Regions from separate parts of the Kitasatospora sp. NPDC001664 genome, predicted to be linked through region 4. Evidence: riboswitches for the same ligand, from Rfam matches in the RefSeq annotation. Region 4 holds a riboswitch; each other region holds the start of a gene.
The links. A riboswitch is a leader RNA that binds a small molecule or an ion and turns the genes downstream of it on or off. The one in region 4 is predicted to bind cyclic di-AMP.
Positions count from the first base shown of each region.

Region 1 (7,501 bases), on a different contig from region 4:
GAGCGGTGCGACATCATGCAGCGGTAGCCGTTGCGCTGGGCCAGCTCGACGGCGTCCAGGGTCTCGGTCAGCGAACCGATCTGGTTGACCTTCACCAGCAGCGCGTTGGCGGTGCCGGTCTCGATGCCGCGGGCCAGGCGGGCCGGGTTGGTGACGAACAGGTCGTCACCGACCAGCTGGACCTTGTCGCCCAGCTTGTCGGTCATGGCCTTCCAGCCGTCCCAGTCGGACTCGTCCAGCGGGTCCTCGATGGAGACCAGCGGGTACGCGGCGACCAGCTCGGCGTAGTAGTCGATGAGCTCGGCGGAGGAGATCGCCTTGCCCTCGAACTGGTAGGCGCCGTCCTTGTAGAACTCGGAGGCGGCCACGTCGAGCGCCAGCGCGACGTCCTTGCCCGGGGTGTAGCCGGCCTTCTTGATGGCCTCGGTGATGAGGTCCAGGGCCTCGCGGTTGGAGTCCAGGTTCGGCGCGAAGCCGCCCTCGTCGCCCAGGCCGGTGGAGAGGCCGCGCTCCTTCAGGACGCCCTTGAGCGTGTGGTAGACCTCGACGCCCCAGCGGACGGCCTCGGAGAAGGACTCCGCGCCGATCGGGGCGATCATGAACTCCTGGATGTCGACGTTGGAGTCGGCGTGCGACCCACCGTTCAGGATGTTCATCATCGGGACGGGCAGGACGTGCGCGTTCGGGCCGCCCAGGTAGCGGAACAGCGGCAGGTCGCTGGCCTCGGAGGCGGCGTGCGCCACGGCGAGCGAGACGCCCAGGATGGCGTTGGCGCCGAGCGAGGACTTGTCCGGGGTGGCGTCCAGGTCGAGCATGGCCTGGTCGATCAGGCGCTGCTCGGTGGCGTCGTAGCCGACGAGCTCCGGGCCGATCTGCTCGATGACGGCCAGGACGGCCTTCTCGACGCCCTTGCCGAAGTAGCGGTTCTTGTCACCGTCGCGGAGCTCAAGCGCCTCGAAGGCGCCGGTGGAGGCACCCGACGGGACGGCGGCACGGCCGGTGCTGCCGTCGTCCAGACCGACCTCGACCTCGACCGTGGGGTTGCCACGGGAGTCGAGGATCTCGCGGGCTACGACGACATCGATGGACGGCACGAGGCATCTCCTTGCGGAAGCGGGATGTGTAGTCGTTACGACCAGAGCCTAACCGCACCGGGCCCCGGGACCACGCTGACCTTGGTCCCGTCTCACCTCGTGGCCTTCCTACCCACCGGTAGTTCACCTGGGACGGGCACGGAGGGGCCGCACCGTCGAACGGTGCGGCCCCTCCGTGATGACGGTGCGTCGGATCAGCCCAGCTGGAGGACCTGGCCGGGGTAGATCAGGTCGGGGTTGCCACCCACGACCGACTTGTTGGCCTGGTAGACCTGGTGCCAGTCCTGGCCCTTGGCGGCGGCGATGCCGGACAGGGTGTCACCGGACTTGACGGTGTAGCTGCCGGTGGCCGGGGCCTTCGGCGCGGCGTGCTTCGGGGCGTTCACCGTCGGCGCGGCGGCCTTCGGGGTCTCGACCTTGGGCGCCGGCTTGGTGGTCTCGGCGGCCTTCGGCGCCGCCTTCTTGGTCTCCGTCTTGGGCGCGGCGGCCTTCGGGGTCTCCGCCTTCGGCGCGGCCGTGCGGGTCTCCGAACGGGAGGCCTTGGCCTCGGAGTTGGTGTCGACCTGGGCGGCGGCGCCGCCCTTGGTCAGGCCCGCCTTCACGGAGCAGACCGGCCAGGCGCCGGGGCCCTGGGAGGCGAGCACCTTCTCGGCGACCGCGATCTGCTGGCCCTTGGTGGCCTGGTTGGCCTGCGGCGCGTAGGCCTTGCCGCCGAAGCCGGCCCAGGTGCTGGAGGTGAACTGCAGACCGCCGTAGAAGCCGTTGCCGGTGTTGATCGACCAGTTTCCGCCGCTCTCGCACTGGGCGACCTTGTCCCAGGTCGAGACGGGTGCGGCCTGGGCGCCGGTGGCGGCCATCAGCGGAAGGGCGAGGCCGACGCCCGCGACGCCCGCGACGGCGATCGCCTTCTCGGCCTGGGTACGACGACGGTGACGGCCCGAACCAGAAAACAGCATGAAGAAGTCCCTCTCCGCACGCCTGCGAGGTGAGCTGTCGGGTTCGGACCGGGAGGTGGCCCGGCCGCCGTGAGGCGGCTTCACCCCAAGCCGTGGGGGGACGGCGACGTACGTGTGGGTCCCCCGCCCCTGCCCAAGGGTCTGGTCGGTGTCCCGGTAGCGCGGCGGGCAGGATTCGGCGTTCCGCGCGCGGGGTCCGCAGCTGCGGACTCCAGGGAGGGTAAGCAGATCAGCTGATCGATCACAAGCTCATGTCGAACACATCACACCGAAATCACGCTGCGCGGTGGGTCGTCCACAAACCGTACTCCTGTGGCCGGATTGATGTGTATTCAGATCACGGTCGATCAGATATGACCGACACGCCGTCAGATAACGGGTGTTCAGCCTTCCGGGGTGAAGCGGACCGGCAACTCCCGCAGCCCGCGCATAATCAGGCCGCCGCGCCAGCGCAGGTCAGCGGGCTCGGCGGCGAGTTGCAGGTCGGGCAGCCGGGTCAGCAGGGCGGCGAGCGCGAGCTGACCCTCCATCCGGGCCAGCGGGGCGCCGATGCAGTAGTGGATGCCGTGGCCGAAACCCAGGTGCGGATTGTCCTTGCGCGCGAGGTCGAGGGTGTTCTCCGCCGCGAACCGGGCCGGGTCGCGGTCGGCCGCCGCCAGTACCACCAGCACCGGGTCGCCGACCGGGATGTCCACCCCGCCGATGGTCAGCGGGCTGGTGGCGAACCGCCAGGTGGCCAGCTCCACCGGGCCGTCGTAGCGCAGCAGTTCCTCCACCGCCGTCTCCAGCAGCGCGCTCTCGCCCCGGCGCAGCGACGCCTGCAGCAGCTCCCGCTGCTCCGGGTCGCGCAGCAGGGCGTAGGTGCCGTTGCCGATCAGGTTGATGGTGGTCTCGAAGCCGGCGAACAGCAGGATGAAGGCCATCGCGGCGGCCTCGTTCTCCGTCAGGTGCTCACCGTGGTCACTGGCGCGGATCAGGCCGGAGATCAGGTCGTCGCCGAGGTCGGCCCGCTTGCGGTGGATCAGCTCCAGCAGGTAGGCGCGGATCCTCTTCACCGCCCGCCCCACTCCGCCGCGTTGGCCGCCGTGGTGACGGATCATCGCCCCGGCCCAGTCCCGCAGGTCGTCCTGGTCCTCCGGCGGCACGCCGAGCAGGTCGCAGATCGCGTAGATGGGCAGCGGGAAGGCGAACTCGTGGATCAGGTCGGCCTCGCCGCGGGCCGCGAAGCCGTCCACCAGGCGGTCGGTCAGCTCCTGCACCCGGGGCTGGAACTCGGCCACCCGGCGCGGGGTGAAGGCCTTGGAGACCAGCCGGCGCAGCCGGGTGTGGTCCGGCGGGTCGATGTTCAGCAGATGGGTCATCAGGTCGGCCTGCCGCTCCCCCGGGATGCCGACCCGGCCGGTGCGGTGGGCCTGCTCGCTGTGGTGCGCCGGGTTCTTGGAGAGCCGGGCGTCGGCCAGCGCCTGCCGGGCGTCCGCGTACCGGGTGACCAGCCAGGCGTCCACCCCGCTGGGCAGCGTGGTGCGGTGCACCGGGGCGTGCTCGCGCAGCCAGGCGTACGCGGGGTACGGATCGGCGGCGAACTCCCAGGTGAAGAGGGCGGGCTGGGTCGGGGCGGGGCTGTCCGGCATGGTGTGAACGGTAACCCGCCGAAGTATGAGTGAGCCTGGTCACCTGGCGGGTAATTGCTCTTGCGGAGGATCGGAGCGTGCTTACGATCCTCCGATACGGACTTGGAGGGACGCCGGTGCGGCGCGTCCCGCCGGGCGCGGCTCAAGGAGGAGCAGTCCCATGCGAGTAACCGGGGCAGTGGTGGTCATCGCGGTACTGGACGGCGGTTCGGGTGCCGGGCTGGCCCGGCGGTTCGCCGCCGCCGGCGCGGCCGGGATGCTGATCGCCGATCAGCGGGCCGGCGTGGCGGAGGACCTGGCCACCGAACTGGACCGTCCGGGCTGCCCGGTGGTCGGGGTGGGCGCCGACGTCCGGCAGCCCTCCGACGTGGCCGCCCTGGTCTCCACCGCGGTCAAGCACCTGGGCCCGATCGACCTGTTCTGCGTCTGCGGCCCCGACGCCGAGCGCATCCTCCCGATCGCCGAACTCCCCGCCACCCTCGGCCCGCTGGCCGAGCTGATGGCCCAGGTCGGCGAGGCGATCGGCGAGGTCCTCGCCCCCGCCGTCGCCGCCTGAGCCCTTCCGCTCACTCCGCCGCCCGGACCTCGTCCCGGTAGGCGCGGGTGGTGGCGCGCAGCGCCTGGTCGATGTCCAGGTCCTCGTCGTAGGCCCGCTGGGCGAGGGCCAGCAGCACCCTGCCCAGGCTCTCCTGGTCGAGCGCGGCGGGGAGTTCGTACGGGGCGTCCGGAACGGCGGTGAAGCCGGCCCGGCGGACCCGGGAGACCAGCTTGGCGGCGTACGCCAGCGCGGGCAGCCCGGCCGGGACGCCGTCCAGGATCGAGTCGCGCTGCTTCTCGGCGGCCTTGAGCTGCTCCCAGTTGGCCTCCACCTCGGCGGCGCCGGCGGCCTCCACGTCGCCGAAGACGTGCGGGTGACGGTACATCAGCTTCTCGACGATGTCCCCGGCCACGTCGTCGACGGTGAACGGGTCCTCCGGGTGCTCCTCGGCGATCCGGGAGTGGAACATCACCTGGAGCAGGACGTCACCCAGCTCCTCGCGCAGGGTGGTGCGGTCGCCCTCCTCGATCGCCTCGACCAGCTCGAAGGCCTCCTCGACCAGGTACTTCACCAGCGAGGCGTGGGTCTGCTCGGCGTCCCAGGGGCAGCCGCCCGGGGAGCGGAGCCGGTCCATCACCGCGACCAGGTCCAGCAGCCGGGCCCCCGGAAGGTCGTAGGAGCCGGGCAGCAGCTCGATCTCGGGCGCCTCCCCGGCCTGCTCGACCGCGATCCGGGCCAGCGCGTCGGTGAGCCCCGGGTCCCCGTCCGGGCTGCCGAGCCAGAGCGTCACGCCCTCCCGCTCCCCGGTCAGCAGCCGGGCCAGTGCGGGCGCGGTGGAGCGCTCGACCAGCTCCACCGTGACGCCCGCCTGGCGGACGGCCGGGAGCTGCGGGTGGGCCGGGTCCCCGGCCAGCACCCGGGCCGCCCCGCGCAGCGCCTCCCAGGCGGGCCAGGAGAGCAGGCCGGGGGCGACCCGGTGAGTGGTGGTGAGCAGGATCAGCTTCGGAGTGTCCACACTCCGAACCTACCCGGTCAGGCGGTGGCGGCGGGCTGCTTGATCCAGTCCGCGGGGGCAGTCACCAGGCCGATCTGCTGGACGTCCCAGCGGCCGTAGCGCGGGTTGACCTCGATCTTCAGCTTGGCCCCGGCCTCGGTCAGCGCGGAGCGGATCGCGGCGTCGCCCTCAGGGGTGCGGGCGTCCTTGCCGGCGGCCAGCTTCTGGATGCCCAGCTGCTGCCGGTAGAAGGAGTCCACCGCGTCGGCCGGGACGTTCTGCCGCACCAGCAGTTCGCGCGCCAGCTCGGCCTCGCCGCCCATCATCTTGGCCTGGCCCGCCTTGGCCTCGGCGATCTCCCCGTCGGTGACGGTGAGCCGACGGTCCGCCAGGGCCTGGGCGACCACCCGGTCCAGCACCAGGTCGACCACCGTCCGGCGGACCAGCCCGGCCCGCTCGGCCTGCTGCCCGCCGGTCTCGGCCGCCACGCCCTGGCGGACCTCGCCGACCCGGGCCTCCACGGCCGCGATGCTGATCTTCTCCCCGCCGACCACGGCAGCCGATCCCTGGTGGGGCGGCTGACTCCCGCAGGCCGCCAGTGCGGCTCCGGCGAGCAGGACTCCGGCGGTGGTGCGGAGGTGGCGGATCACGTGGGGCCTCCCGGGAGTTGTGGGGCGCGCGTGGTTCTGCTGACGGTGCACCAGTCTCGTGGCCCGGGGGCGTTTGGCCAAGGGTGCCGACGTCCCCGGAAGGCTGGTGTCGCGACGGGGCGCACCGGCCGGAAACCGGTTTGATCACCCACCTATGATTCGTACTCGCGTTCACTGCACGTTCTTTGCACCGGTGGGGGAATCCCGTACATGAAGCTGTCCCGCGTCTCCGCTGTCCTCACGGCCGCCGCGCTCGCCCCGGCGATCCTGTTCCCGTCCGCCGCCTCGGCCACCGGGAACCCGCCCGCCACCCCGGGCGTCTCGGCCGCCGACAGCCAGACCGACGAGCAGAACAAGGACCTGATCAAGGCCATGCTCGCGGACCCGAAGGAGGGGCCGGGCATCCGGGAGGCCGCCCAGGCCGCCCTCGACGGGACCCCGGAGGACCGGGTCGCGTTCCTGACGGTCAAGCAGCACGCGGTGCGCGAGAGCGACGAGCGGGTGAAGCTGACCCAGCTCATGAGCACCGGCGGTCCGGCCGTCCGGGCGGCCGCCGGCGCCGCCATGAGCGGTGACCGCAAGGCGGTCCAGGCCTTCCTCGCGACGGGCTACGAGGAGGCCAAGGGCGACGACATGGTGGAGGCGGCCCGGATCGCCGAGATCGCCGGGCCGCTGGTGCGGAAGGCCGCGGACGAGGCCCTGCGGAGCGGCTACGCCAAGGTCGCCGTCTTCCTCAACTCCGGCCGCGCCAAGGCCGAGAGCGCCGAGCGGGTCCAGGTCTCGCAGATCGCCGAGACCGGCGGCCCCGCCGTCCGCAAGGCCGCCCTCGCCGCCCTCGACGGCAACTACGCGGGCATCGCCGCCTTCCTCAACACCGGCCGTGCGAAGGCCGAGAGCGCCGACCGGATCCGGGTCTCGCAGATCGCCGAGACCGGCGGCCCCGCCGTCCGCAAGGCCGCCCTCGCCGCCCTCGACGGCGACTACGCGGGCATCGCCGCCTTCCTCAACAGCGGCCACGCCAAGGCCCTGGAGACGGACGCGGCGGCGGAGAAGAAGGCCGCCGAGGACAAGGCCGCGGCCGAGAAGGCCGAGCGGGAGAAGCCGGCCACGGTCACCCCGGCGAACGTGACCACCACTCCGGCACCGGCCACCACGGGCACCACCCCGGTGACCACCGACAGCACCGATCGCCTGGCCTACACCGGCGGCGGCGAGGACCTGCCGTGGCAGGTCGGCGGTGCCGCGGCCGCGCTGGCCGCCGGTGCGGCGCTGGTCGCCGCCTCGCGCCGCCGTCAGGGCGCCGAGGGCTGAACCACCGTGCAGGGGCCCGTCCTTCCGGCAGCGGAGGGGCGGGCCCTTCGCCGTGCCCCGACGGGCCGTCAGCCGGAGGCGTACGGGTTGCCGCGGACCGGGGTGGGCGGCGGGGTCGCCGGGCCGATCGCGGCCAGGTGGGAGCGCAGCCGGAGCACGTCGGGGTGGTGCGGGCCGTAGCTGCGCTCGCGCTCCAGCAGGAGCTCGGTGAACTGCTGCCAGGCGGCCCGGCGTTCCCCCTGGCGGATCAGCAACAGGCCGATCTGCTCCCGGAGTTCGAAGGCGCGCTCGGGCTCCCCCGCCGCCCCGGCCAGCAGCTGCCGGAAC
Region 1 covers NZ_JBSFGS010000009.1:145,167-152,667, reverse strand. Annotated here, with positions in the region: gene eno (phosphopyruvate hydratase) at 1-1,094, opposite strand, end outside; gene ACWCYY_RS15150 (transglycosylase family protein) at 1,289-2,050, opposite strand; cyclic di-AMP (ydaO/yuaA leader) riboswitch at 2,056-2,208, opposite strand; gene ACWCYY_RS15145 (cytochrome P450 family protein) at 2,434-3,681, opposite strand; gene ACWCYY_RS15140 (SDR family NAD(P)-dependent oxidoreductase) at 3,842-4,237, shown strand; gene ACWCYY_RS15135 (MazG family protein) at 4,248-5,234, opposite strand; gene ACWCYY_RS15130 (SurA N-terminal domain-containing protein) at 5,252-5,863, opposite strand; gene ACWCYY_RS15125 (ALF repeat-containing protein) at 6,074-7,174, shown strand; gene ACWCYY_RS15120 (protein kinase domain-containing protein) at 7,243-7,501, opposite strand, start outside.
Region 1: another riboswitch for cyclic di-AMP. It lies ahead of ACWCYY_RS15150 (transglycosylase family protein); the one in region 4 lies ahead of ACWCYY_RS00990 (glycoside hydrolase family 16 protein).

Region 2 (7,501 bases), on a different contig from region 4:
GCTTGCCCTTGGCGCCGGCCGTCAGCAGGAACTGGCCCATCGAGGCGGCCATGCCCATCGCGATGGTGACCACGTCGTTCTTGATGTACTGCATGGTGTCGTAGATCGCCATGCCCGCCGTGATCGAGCCGCCCGGCGAGTTGATGTACAGGTAGATGTCCTTCTCCGGGTCCGCGGCCAGGAGGAGGAGCTGGGCGGTGATCTTGTTGGCGATGTCGTCGTCGACCTGCTGGCCGAGGAAGATGATGCGCTCGTTGAGCAGCCGGTTGTAGACCTGGTCCCCCAGGCCGCCGAGCACGTCACCAGCGGCGGCGTGCGGCGCCATCAGGCCAGGCATCTGCATCTGCGGGAACGTCACTTAGCCACCTGCTCAGTCGAATTGTCGCTGTCTATGGACCCTAACGCGCAGGCCCCTCCTCCGAATCCCCCGCGCGGAACTGTTCGCTGTGAGCGCAGGGTCCGGAAGCGGTTACGGGAACGGCCCGGACCCCCCTGACGGGGTGTCCGGGCCGTTCTCTGACCGTGGGTCAGACCGTGGTGCGGGAAGCGCCGGAGGCTCAGGCCTCGGTGGTCTCCGCCGACTCCTCGGTCTCCTCGTCGTCCTCGAAGGAGACGACCTCACCGTTGGTGTCGGTGACCTTGGCCTGCTCGACGACCAGGGCCAGCGCCTTGCCGCGGGCGACCTCGCCGACCAGCAGCGGGACCTGGTTGGCCTGGACGACCTGCTGGGCGAACTGGTCCGGGGTCATGCCGGAGCCGGCCGCGCGGCGGACCAGGTGCTCGGTGAGCTCGTCCTGGTTGACGCCCAGCTTCTCCTTGTCGACGATCTCGTCGAGCACGAACTGGGTCTTGATGCCCTTCTTGGCCTGCTCCTCGGTCTCCTTGGAGTAGTCCTCGAGGGACTTGTCCTGGGTGGCGAGGTAGGTCTCGAGGGTGAGGCCCATCGGCTCGAGCTGGTGGTGCTCGAGGTTGTGCTTGCGGGTCTCGACCTCGTCCTTGAGGAGCTTCTCCGGGTACTCCATCTCGACCAGCTTCAGCAGCTCGTCGAGGACCCGCTCCTGGGCCTGGGTGGCCTGGTCGAACTCACGCATGCGCTCCAGGCGCTTGCGGGAGTCGGCCTTCAGGTCCTCCAGGGTGTCGAACTCGCTCGCCAGCTGCGCGAACTCGTCGTCCAGCTCCGGGAGTTCCTTCTCCTGGACGGTGGTGACGGTGACGGTCACCTCGGAGCTCTTGCCGGCCTGGGTGCCGCCCTTGAGCTCGGTGGTGAAGGTCTTGGTCTCGCCGGCCGAGAGGCCGACGACGGCCTCGTCGATGCCGTCCAGCAGGCGGCCCGAGCCGATCTCGTAGCTGACGCCGGTGGCGGTGCCGTCCTCCGGCACCTCACCGTCGACCTTGGCCTCCAGGTCGACGATCACGACGTCGCCCTCGGCGGCGGCGCGCTCGACGTCCTTGACCGAGGAGAAGCGCTCGCGCAGCTGCTCCAGGGACTTCTCCACGTCGGCGTCCTCGACCACGATCGGGTCGACGGTCACCTCGATGCCGGCGAAGTCGGGCAGGGTGATCTCCGGGCGGACGTCGACCTCGGCCACGAAGGTGAGGTCACCACCGTCGGCCAGGTTCTCGACGCCCTGGATGTCGGTGATCTCGGGCTGACCGAGGACCTCGATCTTGCCCTCGTCGACGGCCTGCGTGTAGAAGCGCGGCAGCGCGTCGTTGACGGCCTCCTCCAGCACGGCGGCGCGACCGAAGCGCTGGTCGATCACCTTGGCCGGAATCTTGCCCTTGCGGAAGCCCGGGACAGAGACCTGCGAGTTGATCTTCTTGTAGGCCGCGTCGAGGCTCGGCTTGAGCTCCTCGAAAGGCACCTCGACGGTGAGTCGAACCCGGGTCGGGTTCAGAGTCTCGACGGCGCTCTTCACGGTTGGGTCTCCTATGGGCTTGCGGTCAGGTTGTCTCCGCCGTTGCCGGCCGGCGGGCCGGGCGCGGTGCGGGCGAGACGGGCGATGGGCGGTTGGAGCTGCATCTCCCGTACAAGGGGGTGGACGGTGAGCTTGACTCCTCGCCCTCGGGCGGTTGACCTGCACGGACCTGCGCAGGGACTACCGCCAGCCGCCCATCCTACCGGTAGCACGAAAGGCGGACGCCAGGGTGCTGCCACACGGATGACGGGGCCCCGCGCGAGGACCCCCGGACGGCCCCCGGGACGCCAACAGGGCCCCGCCTTCGGACGAGACCCTGCCGCACTGTCGGGGTGGCCGGATTCGAACCGACGGCCTTCCGCTCCCAAAGCGGACGCGCTACCAAACTGCGCCACACCCCGTGGTGCCGAGAGGAAGCGTACACGCCACCCCACACCCCCACGGCCGTTCCCACGGGCGGCCGTTGACGGTCCCGGCGGGCGGCCCCGACGTGCCGGAGCGCGAAAGCGGTGTGCGAGCAGCCGACCCGACCAGGTACGCTGACCCTGTCCTCGGGACCGCAGCACGCGGCCACGGGGCGTCCTGTGCGGGTGTAGCTCAATGGTAGAGCCCCAGTCTTCCAAACTGGTCACGCGAGTTCGATTCTCGTCACCCGCTCCGCGAAAGGCTCCGGCCCCCGGTCACTGACCGGGGGCCGGAGCCTTTCTGACGTCGTCTCAGTCCTCTCAGACGTTGACGCCGTGGGCGCGCAGGTACGCGACCGGGTCGACGTCGGAGCCGTAGGAGGCGCCGGTGCGGACCTCGAAGTGCAGGTGCGGGCCGGTCACGTTGCCGGTGGCACCCGAGAGGCCGATCTGCTGGCCGGCCGAGACGGTCTGGCCGGCCGAGACGCCGATCGAGGAGAGGTGGGCGTACTCGGAGTACTTGCCGTCCGCGTGGCGGATGACGACCTCGTTGCCATAGGCGCCGCCGTTGCCGGCCTTGACCACGGTGCCCGAGGTGATGGCCTTCACGCTGGTGCCGGTGGAGGCGCGGAAGTCCACACCGGTGTGGTAGCCGCTGGACCAGCTGGAGCCGGAGGCGTGGTACGCGGTGGAGGTGCCGCCGCTGACCGGGGCCACGTAGCCGCCGGAGGCGACGGTGGTGGAGGTCTCGGCCTTGGGCGCGGCGGCCTTCGGGGCGGCGGCCTTGGGGGCGGCGGCCTTCGGAGCCGCGGCCTGCGGGGCGGCGGCCTTGGGGGTCGCGGCCTTCGGGGCCGGGGTGGAGGCCTTGGAGCGCGAGGCCTTGGTGGTGTCCGCGGACTCGGTGCTCTTGGACTGCTGCTGCGGGGCCGGGGTCTGGGCCGGCGCCGGGGCGGCGGCCGCGGCCTTGCCCGCGAGCGAGAGGTTCTGGCCCGGGTAGATCAGGTCCGGGTTGCCGCCGATGACGGACCGGTTGTCCTGGTAGAGCTTCTGCCAGCCGCCGTCGACCTGCTGGGCGGAGGCGATCTTCGAGAGGGTGTCGCCGCTGACGACCTGGTAGGCCTTGGCCTCGGCGGCCGGAGCGGCGGCCGGAGCCTCGGCGGGCGCGGCCGCCGGGGCGGACTCGGCCACCACGGCGGTGACGGCGGCGGCCTCGGGGGCGGCGGCCGGGGTGTGGCTCTGGTGCGCGCTGGCGGCGCTGACCGGGACGGCGAACGCGGCACCGACCACACCGGTGGCGACCGCGATGCGGGTCAGACGGGACAGCTGGACGCGACGGTGCTTGCCCATGGGGCTTTCCTCTCCGACGCCTGTGAGGTGAGCTGTCGGGTTCGGGCTGGAGATGCCCGGCCGCTGGCGCGGCTTCACCCCTAGCCGGACCGGCGTACCGGTACGGCGACTTACCTGTGGGTCCCCCACTCCTGCCATGGCTGTGCTGGTTCGAGGCTCCGGGTGGTGGCAGGACTCGGCGTTCCACCCGGTGGGCCCGTCCGGTCGATCCGCCGGACTGGATCCGCAGCTAAGCCCATCGCCCCGGCCGCTGGCAACCCCGGGTTGAACGATCAACGACGATCGGGCGGGACCAAAGTCACTCCGGGCCGGGGACTTCGGCCCTTGGCGGCCATGATCGCTGACCCTGGGCCGATCCTCCGTGCACGCAGGGTGTCGAATGCGACGGTCCGGGTACGGCCCTGCGCGCTCCGTCGGCAGGCGCCGTGACACCGGTCACGCCAGGCCGATACGCTCGCCGTTCGAGGTTCCCGTTCGAGAACAGAGCGCCGCCGTCCGGGCGGCACCGAGGAGATCCGCCCGTGCCCCACGAGGAGCGGCTGGCCGTCATCCGACGCGGAGTGGTCCGCGAGATGGCCCGCCTGGGCCTGGAGTTCACCGTGGACGGTGCGGTGGTCCGGGGGCCCGGCACCACCGCCGTGGCGGTCCGCGACCACGCCGAGCGGGGCACCACCGGCCACGTCGACCTCGGCTACGTCCTCCAGCTCGGCCGGGGCGACGGTCCGGTGGTCTGGGACTGCGCGGCGGGCTTCGGCGGCGACGACGCCGAGCAGCTCGACAACGCGGTGATGATCTGGGCCGGCACCACCGCCACCGCCGTGCTCCAACTCCTGGACGGCGGGCACGCGTTCAGCACTCCCGAGTTCCCCGGCTGGCGGGTGGTGCAGAGCCCGGCGGCCACCTTCGGCACCGGCTCGGAGCTGCTCGCCGACTGGCTCGCGGAGCAGCACTCCTCCCCCGCGCTGGCCGCCGCCGTGCTGCCGGAGCTGGTGCCCGGCCAGGTCAACGGCGTGAAGCTGTTCTTCGGCGGCAAGGCCGGCCACGACGTGGCCGAGGTGCGGGTGAACGGCCGGGTCAGCAGCGCGGCCTCGCGGGCCCTGCGCGCACAGGACTGGCCGCGCGGCGAACGGCTCTGCTGGGCGCGGCTGTTCCTGGTGTTCGCGCCCGAGCCCGAGGCACTGCCGGAGCGCGCGGCGGCGCCCGCACCACCGCGCGGAAGATTCGCGCGCTGGTGGCGGGGACGGCGCTGACCCACCGTCAGGCGGGCCCGCGACCGGACGCCTCCCGGCCGGGCCGGCCGGGGTGGCGGCTGCTCAGCTGGCGACCGAGGAGATGGTCTGCGCGAGCTGGCTGAGGAAGTCCTGGATCGGCTTGGCCGCCGTGGACTGGCTCAGCATGAAGCCGAAGAGCGCGGCGATGATGGCATGGCTGGTCTTCAACTGCTTGTTGCGGATGAAGATCACGCAGATGATGCCGAACAGGACCAGGGCTGAGACGGAGAAGGCCACCCGGACTCACTTCCTCTTTCTACGTAGCGAGTTTCGTGGCGGGCCCAATCCCCCGAGCAATCCCCCGGACCCCCCGAGAACCGACCGTCCCACCCGGACTCAGTGTGGTCGTTCGTGCGGACTGCGTAAAGGACTTGCCGTGAGCAGGCCCCGAAGATCCTGCGATGTGAGACGAATTTCCGCCGACCGAGACGATAGCCGAGCAGGCCTGACGGTCCGTCGGCAGGGCCGCCCCAACTGGCACTTGACGGCTCCGGGCGGTCCTAGATCCACTTTCCGGACTATGCCCCAGGAATGGCCGAAGATCGGCGTCGGGACTTGACAGTCGGTCAGCCCCGCCAGAGCAGCAGGACCGCGCGGTCGTCGTTGACGTCCTTGGCCACCGACTCGATGAGCTTCACCGCCGAGCCGCGGCCGCCGAGTTGGGCGAACGGGGCGCCCCCGACCAGCCGGTCCGCCTCGCCCATCAGCCGGTCCATGCCCTCGGTGAGGTCACGGCCGGGCACCTCCACCATGCCGTCGGTGCAGAGCATCAGCACGTCGCCGCGGTCCAACCGGCCGCGCACGCCCTCGAACTTGGCGCCGTCGTACACCCCGAGCAGCCCGCCCTCGGGGGCCTCCATCACGTCCCAGCGGCCGGTGCCGGCGTGCCGCTGCATGCCGGGCAGGTGGCCGGCCGAGAGCAGCTCGTACTCGCCGGTGTCCAGGTCGAGCACCAGGTGGACGGCGGTGGCGAAGCCCTCGTCCCAGTCCTGGCGGAGCAGGTAGCCGTTGGCCGCGGGCAGGAACTCGTGCGCCGGGAGCGAGCCCAGCAGGCCGCCGAACGCACCGGAGAGCAGCAGGGCGCGCGAACCGGCGTCCATGCCCTTGCCGGAGACGTCCGCCAGCACCACCTCCAGCACCCGGCGGCCCGGCCCGGTGCGGGCCGCCACCACGAAGTCGCCCGAGAAGGACTGGCCGCCGGCCGGGCGCAGCGCCATGTCCGCCGACCAGCCCTCGGGCAGCGGGGGCACCCGGCTCTGCACCCTCAGCCGCTCGCGCAGGTCGAAGAGCATCGAGCCGCCGCCCCGCCAGGGCACCCCGACCCGGCTGCGGAACTGGGCGAGCAGCAGACCGGCCACCCCGACCGCACCGACCACCAGCGCGGCACCGGGGGTCACGCCGAAGACGTAGGTGTCCGGGTGGTCGCTGGCCACCCTCTCCCCGGTGTGGATCAGCGACTCGGTGGAGAGCCCGAGCGCGGCGGCCGCGTAGAGCAGCACCAGGGTGCCCGGCCGCAGCAGCAGCGCCCCGGCCAGGATCGGCAGCACCAGCGCGGTGGGCGGGGCCCAGGCCGGGATCAGCACGTTGAGCAGCACCAGCAGCGGGACGGCGGCGAACAGCACCCCGAAGGCCAGCCAGTCGGCGGCGTCCCCGCGGAAGTGGTCCACGGCGGTCCGGCGCAGCACTCGGCGGGCCCGGTACAGCCTGCCGCGCAACCGGGCCGTCCACGGGCCGTCGGCCGCCGCTGCGGCCTGGCCCGTGCCAGTCGTCCGGGGCTCGGAGCCCGGCGTGCTGCCAGCCATGGGCCTTGACCTTATCCACCGGCACCCGGTGCCGTCGACGGGTGGGTCGGCGCCGGGCGCGTTCACGGGTGAGGGTTCAGCGGGTTTCGGCCGTGCGGACGGTGTGGGCCCGGCGGGCGCGCGGCGGCGGCGCGGCGGCGGCGCGAAGGGGACCCCCGTCGAATGTCGGTCGCGCACGACGGATGCTCGGTGATAGCTCTTGGCATATGACCGCACACCGTACGACTTCTGACGACATGCCAGGTGACGCCCTGGACTTCCGCCCGCTCGCCGCCGAGGACTGGGACCGCTGGTACCGGAACCTGGAGGTGGCCTTCGGCGGGTCCGAGGACTTCCCCGAGGACCGGGAGCTGTGGCGGGAGCTGACCGAACTGGACCGCTCGGTCGGGGTCTGGGACGGCGACCTCCCGGTGGGCGGCGCCAGCGCGTTCAGCTTCCGGATGGCCGTCCCCGGCGGCGCCGTGGTCCCGGCCGCCGGGGTCACCATGGTCGGCGTGCTGCCCACCCACCGGCGGCGGGGCGTCCTCAGCCGGCTGATGCGCGACCAGCTCGACGAGGTCCGGCGGCGCGGCGAGGCACTGGCGGTGCTGACCGCCTCGGAGTCGCTCATCTACGGACGCTTCGGCTACGGCCTCGGCACCTGGCGGATGGGGGTCACCGTGCCCCGACGGGTCGGGCTGCGGGCCCCGGTGGACCGTTCGGTACGGCTGCGGCTGGTGGCACCGGAGTCGGTGGTGGCGGCCTGCGAGGAGCTGTAC
Region 2 covers NZ_JBSFGS010000004.1:353,438-360,938, forward strand. Annotated here, with positions in the region: gene ACWCYY_RS08645 (ATP-dependent Clp protease proteolytic subunit) at 1-337, opposite strand, end outside; gene tig (trigger factor) at 558-1,919, opposite strand; tRNA gene ACWCYY_RS08655 (tRNA-Pro) at 2,247-2,320, opposite strand; tRNA gene ACWCYY_RS08660 (tRNA-Gly) at 2,506-2,576, shown strand; gene ACWCYY_RS08665 (M23 family metallopeptidase) at 2,645-3,670, opposite strand; cyclic di-AMP (ydaO/yuaA leader) riboswitch at 3,673-3,822, opposite strand; gene ACWCYY_RS08670 (DUF6348 family protein) at 4,192-4,920, shown strand; gene ACWCYY_RS08675 (hypothetical protein) at 4,984-5,178, opposite strand; gene ACWCYY_RS08680 (PP2C family protein-serine/threonine phosphatase) at 5,508-6,743, opposite strand; gene ACWCYY_RS08685 (GNAT family N-acetyltransferase) at 6,980-7,501, shown strand, end outside.
Region 2: another riboswitch for cyclic di-AMP. It lies ahead of ACWCYY_RS08665 (M23 family metallopeptidase); the one in region 4 lies ahead of ACWCYY_RS00990 (glycoside hydrolase family 16 protein).

Region 3 (7,501 bases), on a different contig from region 4:
CTTCGCCAGTTCGGGGGCGATCTGCTGCGGGGTGCGGTCGGTGCCCCGGTAGCCGGTGTGGTCGGCCACGCCCTCGGAGAGCCAGAGCGGGGTCCACGGCTTGGTGTCGGCGCGGGTGGCCACGTGGGTGATCTCGTGCGCGGTGACCACCCGGCGGCCCAGGTCGCTCAGGCCCGCGTAGGCCTGCGGGTTGATCAGGATCCGGTCGGCCGGGGTGCGCACCGGGGCCCCGGCCGCGGCGGTGGTGACGGCGGCTATCCCGGCGTACTGCCCGGCGGGGGTGCCGAGCAGCCGGTCGAACTGCTCGGCGGTGGCCGGGTGGCCGATCAGCAGCTTCCCGGGCCAGCCCGCGCCCCAGACCTCACCGACCAGCGGCACCGCCTGGTCGGCGGCGGCCGCCGTCCGGGCCAGCTCGGCCGGGGCGGCCTGGCCGAACACCAGGCAGTGCCGGCCCGGCGCCACCGAGACCGGGCCGAGGTCCCAGGGGGCGGCGGGGCCCTCGGGCTGCTCCTGCGTCAGCCGCCAGCCTCCGGTGCCCCGTTCGAAGGAGAGCCGGCGCCGCAGCACCGCCGGGTACTCGTCGTACTCCGCGACCCGCCAGCCGAGCTCGGCCGTGAGGGTCACGCCGGTGCCCGCCGGCTCCGTGAACTCGGTGATGCGGTACGAGAGTTCGGCCAGCGGAAGATCGGCCAGCCGGCGCAGCGCGGCCTGCCCGGCCTCCCCCGCGGGCAGAGCGGCCGCGTCGTGCCGCAGCAGCGCGCGGGCGCGGTCGGCCAGCAGCGCCTCCAGCTCGGGCCGGACGGCGGGCACGGTGGCCGCCGCCGTCGGCCCGGAGAACACCGGGGCGGCCGACCGGCCGCGGGGCGGGGAGAGCTGCACCAGCCCGGCGGCCGCGAGCAGCAGCGCGGCCCGGCGGGAGAGCGGCGGGGCGGAGCCGGACGCACTCCGGCCACCGGCTGCTGTCATACCCGGACGACTCCGGTGACGGGCATCGCGTTGACGCTCTCGTAGCGCACCCGGGCGCCGGGGTAGGGCGCGTGCACCACGACACCGCCGCCGGCGTACATGCCGACGTGGTGCATGTCCCTGTAGAAGATCACCAGGTCTCCCGGGCGGGCGTCGGCCAGACTGATCCGCTGGCCCGCGTTGGCTTGCTGCTGCGAGGTCCGCGGCAGGGTCACTCCGGCCTGCCGCCAGCTCCAGTACATCAGACCCGAGCAGTCGAAGGTGCGGGGGCCGGTGGAACCGTACACGTAGGGCGAGCCGATCTTGCTGGCGGCGGCGGCCAGCGCGGCGGCGGCCCGGCCGGAGGCGGCCGGGAGGTTGCCGAGGTCCACCCGCTCCCCGCCGCGGGCCGCGCGGCGCTCGGCGTCCCGGGCGTCGTCCGCCTGGAGCCGGGCCCGCTCGGTGGCGCCCAGACCGTTCAGCAGCCGCTGCGCCTTGGCCAGGCGCTGGCGGATCTCCTGCTTGCTCTCCGCCAGGGTGCGCCGCACCGACTCCAGCTCGGCCAGCTTGGCCGAGGTCTCGGCGCGGCGCTGGTCCAGCCGGCGCTGACGGTCGATCACCTGGCGCAAGGTGTCGTTCTGCCGTTCGCTGACCTGGTCCAGGGTGCGGGCCCGGTAGAGGTAGCCGGCCGGGTCGGAGTCCAGCATCAGCTGCACGGCCGGGTCGATGCCGCCCGCCCGGTACTGGGCGGCGGCCACCGAACCGAGGTCGGAGCGCAGCCGGTTGAGCTCCTCCTGGGCGGCGGCCACCTGGTCCTGGAGGGTGCCGGTCTCGGCCTGCAGGACGCGCTGCTGCTCCTGGGCGGCGTTGGCGCGCTCGGAGGCCTGCTCGGCCTCCTCGTAGATCTGGTCGACCTGGGCCTTGACGTCCTTGCGCGAGGTCGGCTCGGCCGGGGCGCCGGGCGCGGCGGCCGCGCCCCCGGCCGCCGCCACGCCGAGCACCGTGGTGGCGGCGGCGGTGAGCACCAGCGCGCGGGTCAGCCGGCGGGCGGCCGGCAGGGGGGAACGAGACACGGCGGCGGCTCCTGTGCGGCCGGGCCACCGCCGCCGACCAGGTGGGCGGGCGTCCTGACGGAGGTCCGGGGGCAGACGTTAGCGAGTCGCGGCGATCTAGTCCAAACCCCTACAGGGACGAATATTTGACCACTAATCGGACAGCTGATCCACCGTCGGGAAACGCCGCAGGCCCGGCACGGGGCCGGGCCTGCGGGCTGTAGGACGTTCGGGTGGGTCAGACCCGGACGATCGCGTTGATCGGCATCACCGTGGCGGACTCGTGCCGGACCAGGGTGCCGGTGCGCGGGGCGTGCACGATCTGGCCGCCGCCGACGTACAGGCCGACGTGGTGCCGGTCGCCGTAGTAGATGATCAGGTCGCCGGGCTTGGCGTCGGCGATGTTGGTGCCGATGTTGGTGCCGGCGCCGGCCTGCGACTGCGAGGTGCGCGGCAGCGAGATCCCGGCCTTCTTGAACGACCAGACCATCAGGCCGGAGCAGTCGAAGGAGTCCGGGCCGGTGTCGCCCCAGCCGTAGGGCTTGCCGATCTGCGCCTCGGCGGCGGCGACCACGGTCGCGGCGAAGGAGCCGGCCGGGAGGGAGCTCAGGTCGGTGCGGCTCTCCGAACGGGAGGCGCGCTCGTCACCGCCGGAGGACTGCGGCTTGGCCGCGGACTTCGCCGCGGCGGCCTTGGCGCTCGCCTCGGCGGCGGCCTTCTGCTCGGCCTCGCGGATCTTCTGCTTCTCGGCCGCGTCCAGCGAGTCGTACAGGGCCTGGGCCTTCGCCAACTTGCCCTGGACGTCCTCCTTCTGGGCCTTCAGCTGCTGGCTGGTCTTCTCCAGGTCGGCCAGCTTGCCCTGGGTCTCGGCCTTCTGCTGGTCGAGCTTGTCCTGCTCGGTCTTCAGCTGCTTCAGCGCGTCGGCCTGCGAGACGCCGACCTGGTTGATCGCACCGGCCTGGCCGAGGAAGGCGTCCGGGCTGCTGGAGAGCATCAGCTGGACGGTCGGGGATATCCCACCGCTGCGGTACTGCTCGGCGGCGATCTCACCGAGGCTGGCCTGGAGGGCGTTCACCTGCTCCTGACCGCGCGCCACCTCGTCCTGGAGGTGGCCGACCTGGGTCTGCAGGGCCTGCTGCTTCTCGGTGTTCGCGTTGAACTGCTCGGTCGTGACCTCGGCCTGCTCGTTGAGCTGGTCGATCTGGCTCTTGACCTCGTCCTTGGAGGGCTGCGGGTCGGCGTGCGCTCCGGTCTGGCTGGAGAGGACCACGGCGGCGGCAGCGGCGGCCGTCATGATCGAGACGCGGGTACGACTGGCAGGCTTGGGACGACGATGGGACGCCACGAAGGCGGGCTCCTTCTTCCTACGTCCGCCTACCGGGTGAGCTGACGGGTTCGGGCTGGAAGGTAGCCCTACGACGTCTCACCCCCGCACCGTCTCGCGACGGACCGGCCGGCCTGACGCCGATTCACCCCGAGGAACGTGGTTCCCCGGCTCCGATCGGCAGCCACCCCCTCGGGGGTCCCCTGTCGGGCAGTCAACTCTCCCTGCCCCGCTGCGTCTCGAACTCGGCGGTAACCACCGCCGCCGCCCAGGCTGGACGATCGACAGTGCGGTGGTTCGACAATGACCCTAGTAACCCAACCGTGATCGGTTCAAATCCTTGTAAGAAAAAAGACGGAAGAAAGTCCAAGTGCATTTGTGATTGCGACCGACCGTGATCACGAATGCACGGTGAGCTGAGATTTCGCCCTCCGGAGACGACGGAGGGCCCGCCGGAGGTGTCCCACATCACAGCGGGATTCCGGCGGGCCCGGGCGTGTCACGGGGCGTCAGTTGCCCCGGCTCACACCAGATGTCCGTTATGCCGTGCTCGGCTGACCGGCCGTCAGACGCGGCGGATGGTCTTGATCGGCATCACGTTGGCGGGGGCCACCTTGACCACGTCACCGGTGCGCGGCGCGTGCACCATCATGCCGTTGCCGATGTACATGCCGACGTGGTGCGCGTCGCTGTGATAGATGATCAGGTCGCCCGGCTGGGCGTTGGCCACGTCGTTGCCCACGTTGGTGCCGACGCTGGCCTGCGACTGCGAGGTGCGCGGCAGCGAGACGCCGGCCTGCGCGTAGGCCCAGACCATCAGGCCGGAGCAGTCGAAGTTGTTCGGGCCGGTGGCGCCCCAGACGTACGCGCGGCCCTGCTTGCTGAGCGCGGCGTTCATCGCGACGCCCGCGTAGCCGGCGGCCGGCGGCAGGGTGCTCGGGTCGATCCGGGTGGCACCGCGGGAGGAGCGGTCGCCGCTGGTGATGGCGGCGCGGTCGGCGGCGCTCAGCTGGTTGAGGAGGTTCTTGGCCTCCTGCAGCTTGCGCTGGACCTCGTTCTTGGAGTCGTTCAGGGCCTTGGTGTTGCGGTCCAGCTCGGCCAGCACCGAGGCGGCCTCGGCCTTCTGCTGGTCCAGCCGGCGCTGCTGGTCCTGGAGCGAGCGCAGGGTCTGCGCCTGGGTCTGGTTGACCTGGTCGGCGCTGGAGGCCTTGCTCAGGTAGCCGTCCGGGTCGGAGGCGAGCATCAGCGCCACCGACGGGTCGACCCCGCCGTTGCGGTACTCGTCCGCCGCCACGGCGGCCAGGCCGGTCTGGAGCTGCGTCATCTGCTCCTGGCCGCGGGCCACCTGGTCCTGCAGCTGGTCGGCCTGCTTGCGCAGCTGGTCGGCCCGCTCCTTGGCGCCGTTGTAGCGCTCGGCGGCCTGCTCGCCCTCTTCGTAGAGCTTGTCGACCTGGGCCTTGACCTCGTCCTTGGTCGGCTTCGCGGGGGCCGCGTAGGCACCGGACTGGGCGGAGACGGCGACCGCGGTCGCAGCGGCGGCGGTGAGCACGATGACCCGTGCGCGGCTCGGCTGCTTGGGACGGCGGTGGGAAGCCAAGGTGACGAACTCCTTCAGCACTCCTGGACGCCCACCCGTTCGAGCGATAGTCCAGAAAATAGGTTTGACGCCTGACCCTAGTGAGTCAGGAGCCGTCGCGCCACTCCCCTACCGGGACGAACTTCCCTACGCACAGCGGCTTTCACGAGACGGACACAAACGCGCCACGCTCCCCTGACCGGACATCAGAAGAGTTCACGGCCTGGACAGCCGCCGGAGCAGCAGCATCGAGGAGACCGGGCGCGCACCCGCCTTCTTCACGCCGTCCGCCACCTCCTTGTCGGTGGAGACCACCACCACCGGCCGCCCCTGCGGCTCGGCCCGCACCAGCCGGCGGATCAGCTCGTCCGCCGTCTCGCCGGTCCGGCTGAACCGCACCCGCACGCCGCGCGGCGGCGCCATGATGACCGGAGCGTCCAGGTCCTGACCGTCGAACACGCAGGTCACCTCGGCCTGGGTGCGCTGGGCCAGCATCGCCAGCCCGCCCAACAGCCGCATCCGCTGCTGCTCCAGCGGCAGCGTCGGGTACCCGGTCTTCGTCACGTTGTAGCCGTCCACCACCAGGTGCACCTGAGGGATCGCCAGCAACTGGTCCAGCAGCGCCGGATCGTCCTCGGCCAGCGCCCGCCGGGCCACGTCGTGCGGCGAGGCCGAGCCCGGTACCACCGCGTCCACCAGATCGGCGGGATGGAGCTGCGTCACCGGCAGCGCCAGCTCCCGCTGGAGGCCCTGGGCCGACTGCAGCACCGTGTCCAGCAGCAGCCGCAGCCGCATGTCCTCGACGCTGCGGCCCTCCCGGACCGAACGGCGGCCGGTCTCCAGCGCGCCCTCCAGCTCGGTGATCCGGTGCCGCAGCCGCCGGGACTCCGCCTCGGCGGCGCTCAGTTCGGCGGACGCGGCGGCCCTGGCCTCCGCCAACTCGGCCTGCGCCTTGCGGGCCTCGGCCTGCGCCCGCCGGGTGTCGCTCTCCAGGCTCCGCACCTTCTTGCGCAGCGACTCCGCCTCGCGCCGCACCCCCTCGCCCTCGGCGCGCTGCCGGTCGAGGTCGGCCCGGGCGTGGGCCCTGGCCTCCGCCAGCTCCTCCTGGAGCTTCTCCACCAGCCGCTCGGCCTCGGCCGCCGCCCCCTCGGCGCCGGCCCGCTCGGCCTGCTCCCCGGCCTCCGCCACCAGCGCGGCCCAGCCCGCCGGGCGGACCAGGTAGGCGGCGGCGGCCACGTCCATCGGATCGGCCGCGCCCGGCACGCTGCCCGACTCCAACGCCTTCACCAGATCGGGCTGACCCAGCCGCAGGCGTTCGGCTATCCGCTGCCGGAAGGCCGGGTCCGCCTCCAGCGCGGCGGCCAGCGCGGTGGCCGCGTACTTGGCCCGGCGGGCGGGGGTGAACTTGGCGTACTGCCGCAGCGAGGCCGGGAGTTCACCGGCGGGGAGGCCGCCGAGGGCGTCGGCGGCGATGCCCACCACGCGGTGGCGGACGCCCTCCGGGAGCGGACGGCCCAACTGCTCACCGTGGGGCTGCTCGGCGTCCTGCGGTACGGGGCCCTCGACGGTGGGGCCCGCGGTGGTGGGGTCCTCGGTGGCGGGGTCCTCGGTGGCGGGGTCCTCGGACGCGGCGGCCGCAGGGGCCGGCCCCGCCGGGGGTCGCTGCCCCTGCGGTTCAGCTGTCCCCCTGGCTGCGTCCACCACGTCCTCGGCTCCGATCCTGCTGCGCGGGGTCCGCACGGCCGGTTGCCGCTGCCCTCAAACACACCGCTCTCTGCAATTGTCGCGGGTACCGTGCCCCGGCCCGACACGCGCCACACGCCGGGCGGGCCGGGGCACCCGCGATCTCAGGAGTCCTGCTGCTCCGCGGCGGCGTCCTCCGCCCCCGGACGGGCCACCAGCTCGACCTGGTCGACCGCGTTGCACCAGCGGCAGCGGACCGACTCGACGGTCTCGGCGAGCACCTCGGTCTCCTCCACCTTGGACTCACCGGCCAGGTCGAAGTGGAGGAACTCCACCGTCCGGGCGGAGCGGGTCACGTCGAAGCGGGTGAGGTTGCCGCAGAGCGTGCAACGCCAGCGGGTCTCGGCGGTGGGGAGTGCGATGGTCATGTGCCAAGTCCTCTCGTTGGTGCCGCGCGATCGGCGGTCACCCAGGGTCCGGGAGGCCAAGCCTATTGCCTGGCCGGGTGCCCGCGGACCGGGCGTCCGCGATCCGGTCCGACGGATTACGGCCCGCCCGGCGGGTCCCCCACATGCAGCAGGCCCGGGTGTGCCGGACCGGCCCCGGAGGAATGCCTGCACCCATGGCCACCCCCGTCCTGGACCCGCCCGGCACCCGCGACCTCCGCCCGCCGGAACGGGTCCCCGTGGTCACCTGGACGCTGATCGGCCTGAGCCTGCTGGTCCTGCTGGTCTCCCCCAGCGCCGGCCTCAACCCCCGCTACGGCACCGGCCCGGCCCGGGTCTGCGCCGAGCAGCGCTACGAACAGCGCTGGGGGGCCGTCCCCGCCGAGCTGCTGGCGAACCGTCCGCTGACGCAGGACCGGCTCCGGCAGCTGCCGCCCGCGTCGGCGGACTGCCCGCCGCCGGTGCCCTCGCCGCA
Region 3 covers NZ_JBSFGS010000013.1:71,739-79,239, forward strand. Annotated here, with positions in the region: gene ACWCYY_RS19810 (hypothetical protein) at 1-966, opposite strand, end outside; gene ACWCYY_RS19815 (C40 family peptidase) at 963-2,018, opposite strand; gene ACWCYY_RS19820 (NlpC/P60 family protein) at 2,236-3,291, opposite strand; cyclic di-AMP (ydaO/yuaA leader) riboswitch at 3,353-3,514, opposite strand; gene ACWCYY_RS19825 (C40 family peptidase) at 3,887-4,918, opposite strand; gene ACWCYY_RS19830 (NYN domain-containing protein) at 5,114-6,415, opposite strand; gene ACWCYY_RS19835 (hypothetical protein) at 6,745-7,008, opposite strand; gene ACWCYY_RS19840 (rhomboid family intramembrane serine protease) at 7,203-7,501, shown strand, end outside.
Region 3: another riboswitch for cyclic di-AMP. It lies ahead of ACWCYY_RS19820 (NlpC/P60 family protein); the one in region 4 lies ahead of ACWCYY_RS00990 (glycoside hydrolase family 16 protein).

Region 4 (7,501 bases):
TGTCCCGGACGCCGTAGACGGTCGGGGTGAACAGGCCCTTGGCGCCCCAGCGGGAGCTGTGGTTGTAGACCACGTCCTGGTAGATCTTGACGCCCTTGGCGTGCGCGGCGTTGATCAGGTCCTGGTACGAGGCGCCGGCCGACTCCAGGCGCGGGTCCACCTTGTAGAAGTCGTACCCGTGGTACCCGTGGTAGTCGTAGTCCGAGCGGTTGAGCACCACCGGCGTGATCCAGATCGCCGAGAAGCCCAGCGCCTTGACGTAGTCCAGCTTCTGCACCAGGCCCTTGAAGTCACCGCGGAACATCGGGTCGGCGTTGGCCGCGTTGCCCGACTTCACGTCCTGGCTGCCGCCCCGGTTGTTGGAGCTGTCGCCGTCGTAGAAGCGGGCGGTGAGGACGAAGTAGATCGGGTCCTTGCGCGGGTCACCGCCCAGCGGGGCGCCGGCGGCGGGGGCCGGCTCCGCCGTGCCGGTGGCGGCGCAGGCGGGCGGAGCGGAGGCGGTGGAGAGGTTGCCCGCCGCGTCCTTCGCCCTGACGGTCCAGCAGTAGGAGGTGGTGGGCTCCAGGCCGCTCTGCGAGTACACGGTGGAGGTGGTGTCGACGACGGAGCCGCCCCGGCTGCCGCCGGTACGGGTGACCTGGTAGCCCGTCACGCCGCGGTCGTCGGTGGCCGGGTTCCAGGTGAGCACGGTGCCGGTGCCCGTGGCGGAGGCGCTGACGCCGGTCGGGGCCGTGGGGGCGGTGGTGTCCGGGACGGCGGTGGCGCAGGGGTCGGTGGCGTCGGGGGTGACGGTCTTGTCCTTGACGGTGCTGTTGCCGCCGCGGAGCTGGTAGTTGACGCCGTTGTTGTTGTCCCAGACGCCGTTGCCGTTGTTGAAGACGGCCTGCCAGGTGGTGGCGGCGCCGAGGCTGACGGTGCGCTTGACCCAACCGGTGCAGGCGGCGGTCATGCCCGTGCCGGGGGAGGTGGTCCAGGCGCCGCCGGTGGGGGCCCAGTGCAGGTTGACGGTGGACCAGCCGACGCTGGTGGTCGAGTACCAGACGGTGGCCTCGGTCGCCGGGGTCGGCGTCGTGGTGGGGGTGGGCGTCGGCTCCGGCGTGGTGGTGCCGCAGGGGTCCGAGTGGGCGACGACGCCGTCCTTGACGGTGATCGAGCCCGTCCCCAGCTGGTAGTTGGCGCCGCCGTTGTTGTCCCAGGTGCCGGCGCCGTTGTTGAAGGTCGCCTGCCAGGTGGCCGCGTAGCCGAGGGCCACGGTCTGCTTCACCCAGCCGGTGCAGGCGGCGGTCATCGCCGTGCCGGGGGAGGTGGTCCAGGTGCCGCCGGTGGGGGCCCAGTGCAGGTAGTACGCGGGCCAGTTGCGGCCGGCGGTGGAGTAGAACACGGTCGCGGAGGTGGGGGTGGCGGCCGCGCACGGGTCGGTGGTGGTGACGGTGCCGCCCGAGACGGCACTGGTGCCGCCGGCGAGTTGGTAGTTGGCGCCGTTGCGGCTGTCCCAACTGCCCGAGCCGTTGGTGAAGGTGGCCTGGAGACCGGTGGCGGCGCCGAGGTCGACGCTCTTCTTGAACCAGCCGGAGCAGGCCGCCTCCATGGCGGTGCCGGGCGGAGTGGTCCAACTCCCGCCGGTGGGGGCCCAGTGCAGGTAGACGGCGCTCCAGGTGGTGGCGGGCTTGTAGTAGACGGTCGCGGTGGTGGCCGCGTTGGCGGTGAGTGCGGGCAGCAGGGTGGCCAACAGCCCTGCCACGACGGCCAGTACGGCGGCCAGTGGATGGCGGGATCGCCGGGGGCGGCGTGCGACTTCACGGTCCACGGAGGGACTCCTCGAATGCCTGACGGGTGGGGGAGGAGACGCCCCCTCCGGCGACGGCACAGGGGTGGGGCCCTGCGGCGCACGCCACCGACCGGAGTTGACGCTCCGTCTTGCGCAAGACTCTGCAAGATGTTTCAGGAGGGTACTCGTCCGTAAATCCCCCGTAAAGGCCCGACGTCAGGTCCGGAGGCGAGGCCCCGGGTCCGGCGCGATAGCGTGCCGGGCATGGCGGACTGGGATCTTCGGCAGGCATCGGCTTCGGACGTCGAGGCGGTGGCCGAGCTGCGCGCGACGGTGCTGCGACCGGATCTGGAGCGGCTCGGCCGGTACGACCCGCAGCGCGTCCGGCAGCGGCTGCGTGACGGGTTCGACCCGGGCCACACCTGGGTGATCGAGGTGGCCGGCGAGTTCGCCGGCTGCGTGGCCCTGCGGCCCGCCGCGGACGGCTGCTGGCTGGAGCACTTCTACCTTGACCCGCGCCACCAGGGAGCCGGCGTCGGCTCGGGCGTGCTGGGTCGGCTGCTGGAGCAGTGCGACCGCACCCGCACCCCCGTCCGCCTCAACGTCCTCCAGGGCAGCCCGGCCCGACGGCTGTACGAACGCCACGGATTCACCGTCGAGACCGAGGACCCGGTGGACGTCTTCATGGTGCGGGAGCTGCCGTGAACGCGCCGGTGCGGCGGTGGACGATCACGCGGATCGGCACTGGACGCGGTGGGGGCCGGGTGCCATGATCGCGCTGCGCTCCGGAGCGTGTCCGGGGTGCGGGGAGCGAATCGTGAAGGTGTATCTCGCAGTTCCGCCTCTGCTGGTGGCGGTCTTCCTCGCCGGGTCGGGGATCGCGACGCTGACGCGGGGCTGGATGCTCCCGCTGAACCGGAGGTACGTCCGCCGTCCCCGGCTGCACGGTTGGGCCCAGCTGGTGTCGGCCTTCGCCCTGGTCTGGCAGGCGGTGTTCGGGCTGCTGGTCGGCGAGTTCGGCTTCCGGATGGGCCTGGTGATGATCGGCAACGTGTTCTTGCTGGTCGGGTTCGGCCTGATGGGGCTCAGTCAGCGTGCGCCGCGTCCGGCGCGGCCCGTCCCGAGCTGACCGCGCGACCGCCCGCCCCCGGGGAAGTGGGGCGGGCGGCCGGTGGGTGAAGTGGGGCGTCAGCAGCCGAAGTTGACCTTGTAGAAGGTCGCGTAGTGGTCGGCGGTGTAGTAGTCCTCGTGGAAGACCTTGCCGGTGACGATGCGGCGGGCGCCGCGGGTCGAGGAGCCCGGGGTCTTCACGGTGTACTCGTGGTAGTAGCCGGTGGTCTGCTTCGGGAGCACGCCCTCGCGGTTCTGGAAGACGATGCCGTCCTGGCTGTAGGGGAACGGGCCGCCCTGGTCGATCAGCTTGACGGTGGTGCGGCCCTCGGCCGGGAGGGCGGTGTGGCAGATGCTCCCGCTGACGGTGGCGGAGGCGTCGGTGGCGAACACGGCGGTGGGGGCGAGGGTGAGCAGACCGACGGCGGCGACGGAAGCGGCACGGGTCTTCAACGCGCGTAGAGTGATTCGCATGTTTTTCAGTCTGAGGGTTTGTCAGGTCCCGGAGGAAGCGTTGCGGAAACACTTCACCGACGGGTAACTCGCCGTGAATCCACGTGACTTGTGGGTTGCCGCCATGCGGCGCAGGTGCCGGATGTGTGACCGTGCCATGGGGGAGCGGTGCCGGTCCGCCTACCGTGGCCGGACCCCTGCCCCCCACCAGGCTGGAGCTCCCTGTGAGACGACTCCTCGTACTGCTGCTCAGCTGCGCCGCCCTGGCGCTGGGCCTCGGTCCGGCCGCCGCCGCGACCCCCGCGTACCTGAAGCTGGAGGCGACGTACTCCGCACCCGGCAACGGCTGGGCCAAGGTGGAGCGTTGGTACGACACCACCACCGGGTTCCGCGCCGAGCAGTTCCCCGCGGACGGCCGCGGTGACCAGGACGGCGCCCGGGTCAGCTACTTCGGCGGGGTGAAGCGCCCCTCCTCGGCCCGCTTCCTGCTCTACTCGGCCGCCGGCTGGGACACCGGCGCCAAGTCCGCCGTCCTGCTGGTGCACGGGGCCAACGACAACGCGGACCGGGCCTGGGCCAACCCCGCCGAGAGCGGCAACTGCGGTGCGGCGAGCTGCCCTTCGACCGGGCTGGCGCAGCAGCTGGCCGCCGCCGGGCACCGGGTCTTCGCGATCGGGTTCGCCCACAAGCACGGTGACAACCTGATGCAGGCCCAGGCGGTCGGGGACGCCGTCGCGGTGATCCGGGACCGGCTCGGCGTGGGCCAGGTCGACCTGGTCGCCTGGAGCAAGGGCGAAGTGGCGGCCCGGAGTTGGGCCTCCTCGGTCCGGCCGTCCTGGGGGCGGGCCTACCCCGGAGACGTCCGCCGGCTGGTCACCCTCGGTGGCCCCAACGGCGGCCTCGACTACGTCTACGCCCACGGCTGGAGCTTCTCGCTGGCCACCTGGCCCGCCTGCGGGGGCACCGCCAACGCACCCTCCCCGCACCTCTGGATGACCTGCTACGGCACCTACACCTCCCAGCCCTGCCTCGGCGTGCTGCCGGTCAACGGCTCCGACTGCTTCCCCGGCCAGCGCCAGCTGCTGGCCCGCTGGGACGGGCGGTACGGCGTGGACCAGCTCACCCAGGACTGGTGGACCACCTACTACGGCGGCCAGGGCTACTACACCGCCGGCCAGGGCATCCAGGCCGCGATCGACGCCGGTTCGCTGATCGCCCCGCTGCAGGCCGCGGGCACCCCGGCCGCCGTCCCGGCCTACCTGCTGGCCGGCGGCTCCGCCGACCTCCCCGGCCTGCTCAACGAGAACCGCGGCCCGAGCGACGGCATCGTCCTCACCGCCAGCGCCCTCGACACCACCGGCATCCGGACCGTCGGCGGCACCAGGCTGCTCACCGACCTCAACCACCTCGAACTCGGTTGGGCTCCGGCCGCCGCCGCCCAGGTCGCCGCCTGGCTGTCCTGAGGAGCGGAACGGTATCCGCCCAAGGGGTCGGCTGCGACCGGTGGGCCGGGTCCTGTGAGGGACGTCTCGTTGTCGCTCGGCGGGTCGCCGCCTAGCCTGCAGGGAGTTGTCCGCGTACGAGCGGACGCCGTCGCCGGGGCGCCGAGTCCTGCCTGCCCGTCGACGGTCACTCGACCACACCGAGTACGGGCAGGAGCGGGGGAACCAGGTCAGTCCGTGACCCCTGCCCGCCCACTCGGCGCAGGGGCACTCGGGGTGAAGCCGCTCACGGGCGGCCGGGCGTTCCCTCATGCCCGAACCCGACAGCTCACCTCGCAGGCGTCGAAAGAGGACTCCTGCCCATGCGCTTCTCCGTCACTCCCGCGCGCCTCGGCGCGGCCGCCCTGGTGGCCGTCCCGCTGATCGCCGCCGCCCCGCTGGCCGGCCAGGCCGAGGCCGTCACCGTCGTCACCCAGGACCGGCTCAGCCCGAACACCCTGGCCGCGGATGTGGCCGGCCGGGCCAGCCTGACCGTGCACTCCGGCTCCTGCTTCACCGCCAAGACCCTCGGCGTCGGCGTCCGGGACGCGGCCGGCCGCAACCTCGACTTCCCCGGCAACGCGAGCAACGTGCGGATCTGCCCGGGCGGGGTGACCTTCACCAGTGGCGCCCGGGCGCTGCCGGCCGGGACGTACACCCAGTTCGGCTTCTGGCAGGACCAGAACGGGGGCTGGCACAACCTGCCGTCCCGTCAGCTGACCGTCGGCGGTGCCTCGGTGACCCCGACCCCGACCCCCACGCCCACTCCCACGCCCACTCCGACGCCCACCCCGACCCCGACCCCGGGTGGTTCGCCCGTGCCGGGCAAGGCGCTGACCTGGTCGGAGGAGTTCGACGCTCCCGTCGCGCTCGGCAGCAAGTGGGTCAACGACCGCAGCAGCAGCTACCGTTACGGCAACCACAACCCCGACGACAACAAGCTGGACTGGCTGAACCCGTCCGGCGTCTCGGTCGCGAACGGTGTGGCCACCTTCACCGCCAAGCCCTCCGCGCACACCCTGGAGAACGGCAAGCAGGCCTGGGACACCGGACTGCTCACCACCGAGTACTCCTCGCAGGGCTTCCAGGTGCGGACCGGCGACTACGCCGAGGCCCGGGTGCAGCTGCCCTCCGAGGCGGGCGCGTGGCCCGCGCTGTGGACCTGGAAGAACGGCAACGGGGAGATCGACACCTTCGAGTACCACCCGGACAACGCCGCGCTGCTGGAGCTGACCAACCACGTCAGGTCGGGCCAGAAGTACCTCACCGACGCCACCGCGATCGGCCACGAGAAGTGGGTCACCATCGGCACGTACTACGGTGCGAACTCCGTCGACTGGTACGTGAACGGCGTCAAGGTCTTCTCCGACAACCAGGGCGTGGGGGCCGACTGGTCCGCCTACCTGATCCTCAACCTCTCGGTGGGTGCCGGGAAGTACCACCCGGCGCCGTCCGGCACCGCACCGATCGACTTCGCCGCGGACTGGGTCCGCGTCTACCGCTGAGTCAGCTCACGGAGAGCGTGAACGGCGTGGAGTTGTTCGTGAGGTCCGTGTCGTCCGCGCTGACCACCGTCACCTGCCCCTCGGCCGTCGTGCCGGGGGGCACGTCCGTGTCCACCCGGACGGGGGCGAGGACCGTCGCGGTCCGGTACTGAGGCAGGCCGGCGCCGAAGGTGCAGGTCAGCGCGTGGTTCCCGGCCGTGAGGGTGCAGTCGGTCGGGAAGGTCGGGCCCTCGAAGGTGAAGCCCTCGGGGACCGTCAGCACCACCGTGAAGGGCGACTCGGTCCGGTCGGGGCCCCCGTTGGCGACGAATCCGTGCACCGTCGTGGTGCCACCGGGTGGAGCCGCCTCGGGGTCCAGCCGGACCACCTCCAGGTCCGAGTTCGAGGGCGCCGCGCTCGCCGGCACGGTCACCCCCAGCACCAGCGCTGCGGCTGCGGCCAGCACCACCGTCAGCTTCCGTCCACCCATGGTCCACTCCGTTCGCTCTCCGTGTCGCCAACTGCACAGAATGTATCGGCAGAGTGTCCGGGAGAGATGGAGGTGCGGACGGTGTCCGGACAGGTGTTGAGCGAGGTCTCCGGGGTGGTCGGCCCCGAGAAGGAGGCCCAACTCGTGACGTCGTACCGGGAGTTGGTGGCAGGGGCGCTGCCGGAGGGGCTGATCAGGACGGAGCTGCTGCGCGGCCCGGGTGGCCGCTGGCGGGTGCAGAGCCTGTGGCGGGACAAGGCCACCCTGGAGGCCGTCCGGGCGGATCCGAAGCTGGCCGCCGCGCCGCGGCTGTTCCGCGAGGTGGGCGTGGAGCCGGAGCTGACGGTCTTCCAGCTGACGGCGGCACAGGCGGGCCCGCCCGACCTCGATCCGGACTGAGGCCGGGAGGTCGGGCGGGCCTGACCTGACGTCAGGGGGCGAGGACCTGACCGAGTCGGGTCGCGATCTGGCGCATCACGGGGACCAGCGAGCTCTCCCCGGCCTGTGCCTCCAGGGCCCGGATCCGGGCCTCCGGGCCGGAGACCGAGAGGGCGGTGGGGGTCGGTGCGCCGGGGACGGCGACCGCGATGCAGCGCACGCCGATCTCCTGCTCCTGGTCGTCCACCACGTAGCCGGAGGCCCGGGCGTGGGCCAGTTGGGCGAAGAGCTCGTCCGGGTCGGTGACGGTGTACGGCGTGTGCGACTGGAGCGGCTG
Region 4 covers NZ_JBSFGS010000001.1:196,713-204,213, forward strand. Annotated here, with positions in the region: gene ACWCYY_RS00965 (carbohydrate binding domain-containing protein) at 1-1,807, opposite strand, end outside; gene ACWCYY_RS00970 (GNAT family N-acetyltransferase) at 2,033-2,473, shown strand; gene ACWCYY_RS00975 (hypothetical protein) at 2,586-2,897, shown strand; gene ACWCYY_RS00980 (ribonuclease domain-containing protein) at 2,957-3,352, opposite strand; gene ACWCYY_RS00985 (esterase/lipase family protein) at 3,556-4,794, shown strand; cyclic di-AMP (ydaO/yuaA leader) riboswitch at 4,962-5,129, shown strand; gene ACWCYY_RS00990 (glycoside hydrolase family 16 protein) at 5,136-6,317, shown strand; gene ACWCYY_RS00995 (hypothetical protein) at 6,319-6,786, opposite strand; gene ACWCYY_RS01000 (hypothetical protein) at 6,868-7,185, shown strand; gene ACWCYY_RS01005 (IclR family transcriptional regulator) at 7,217-7,501, opposite strand, start outside.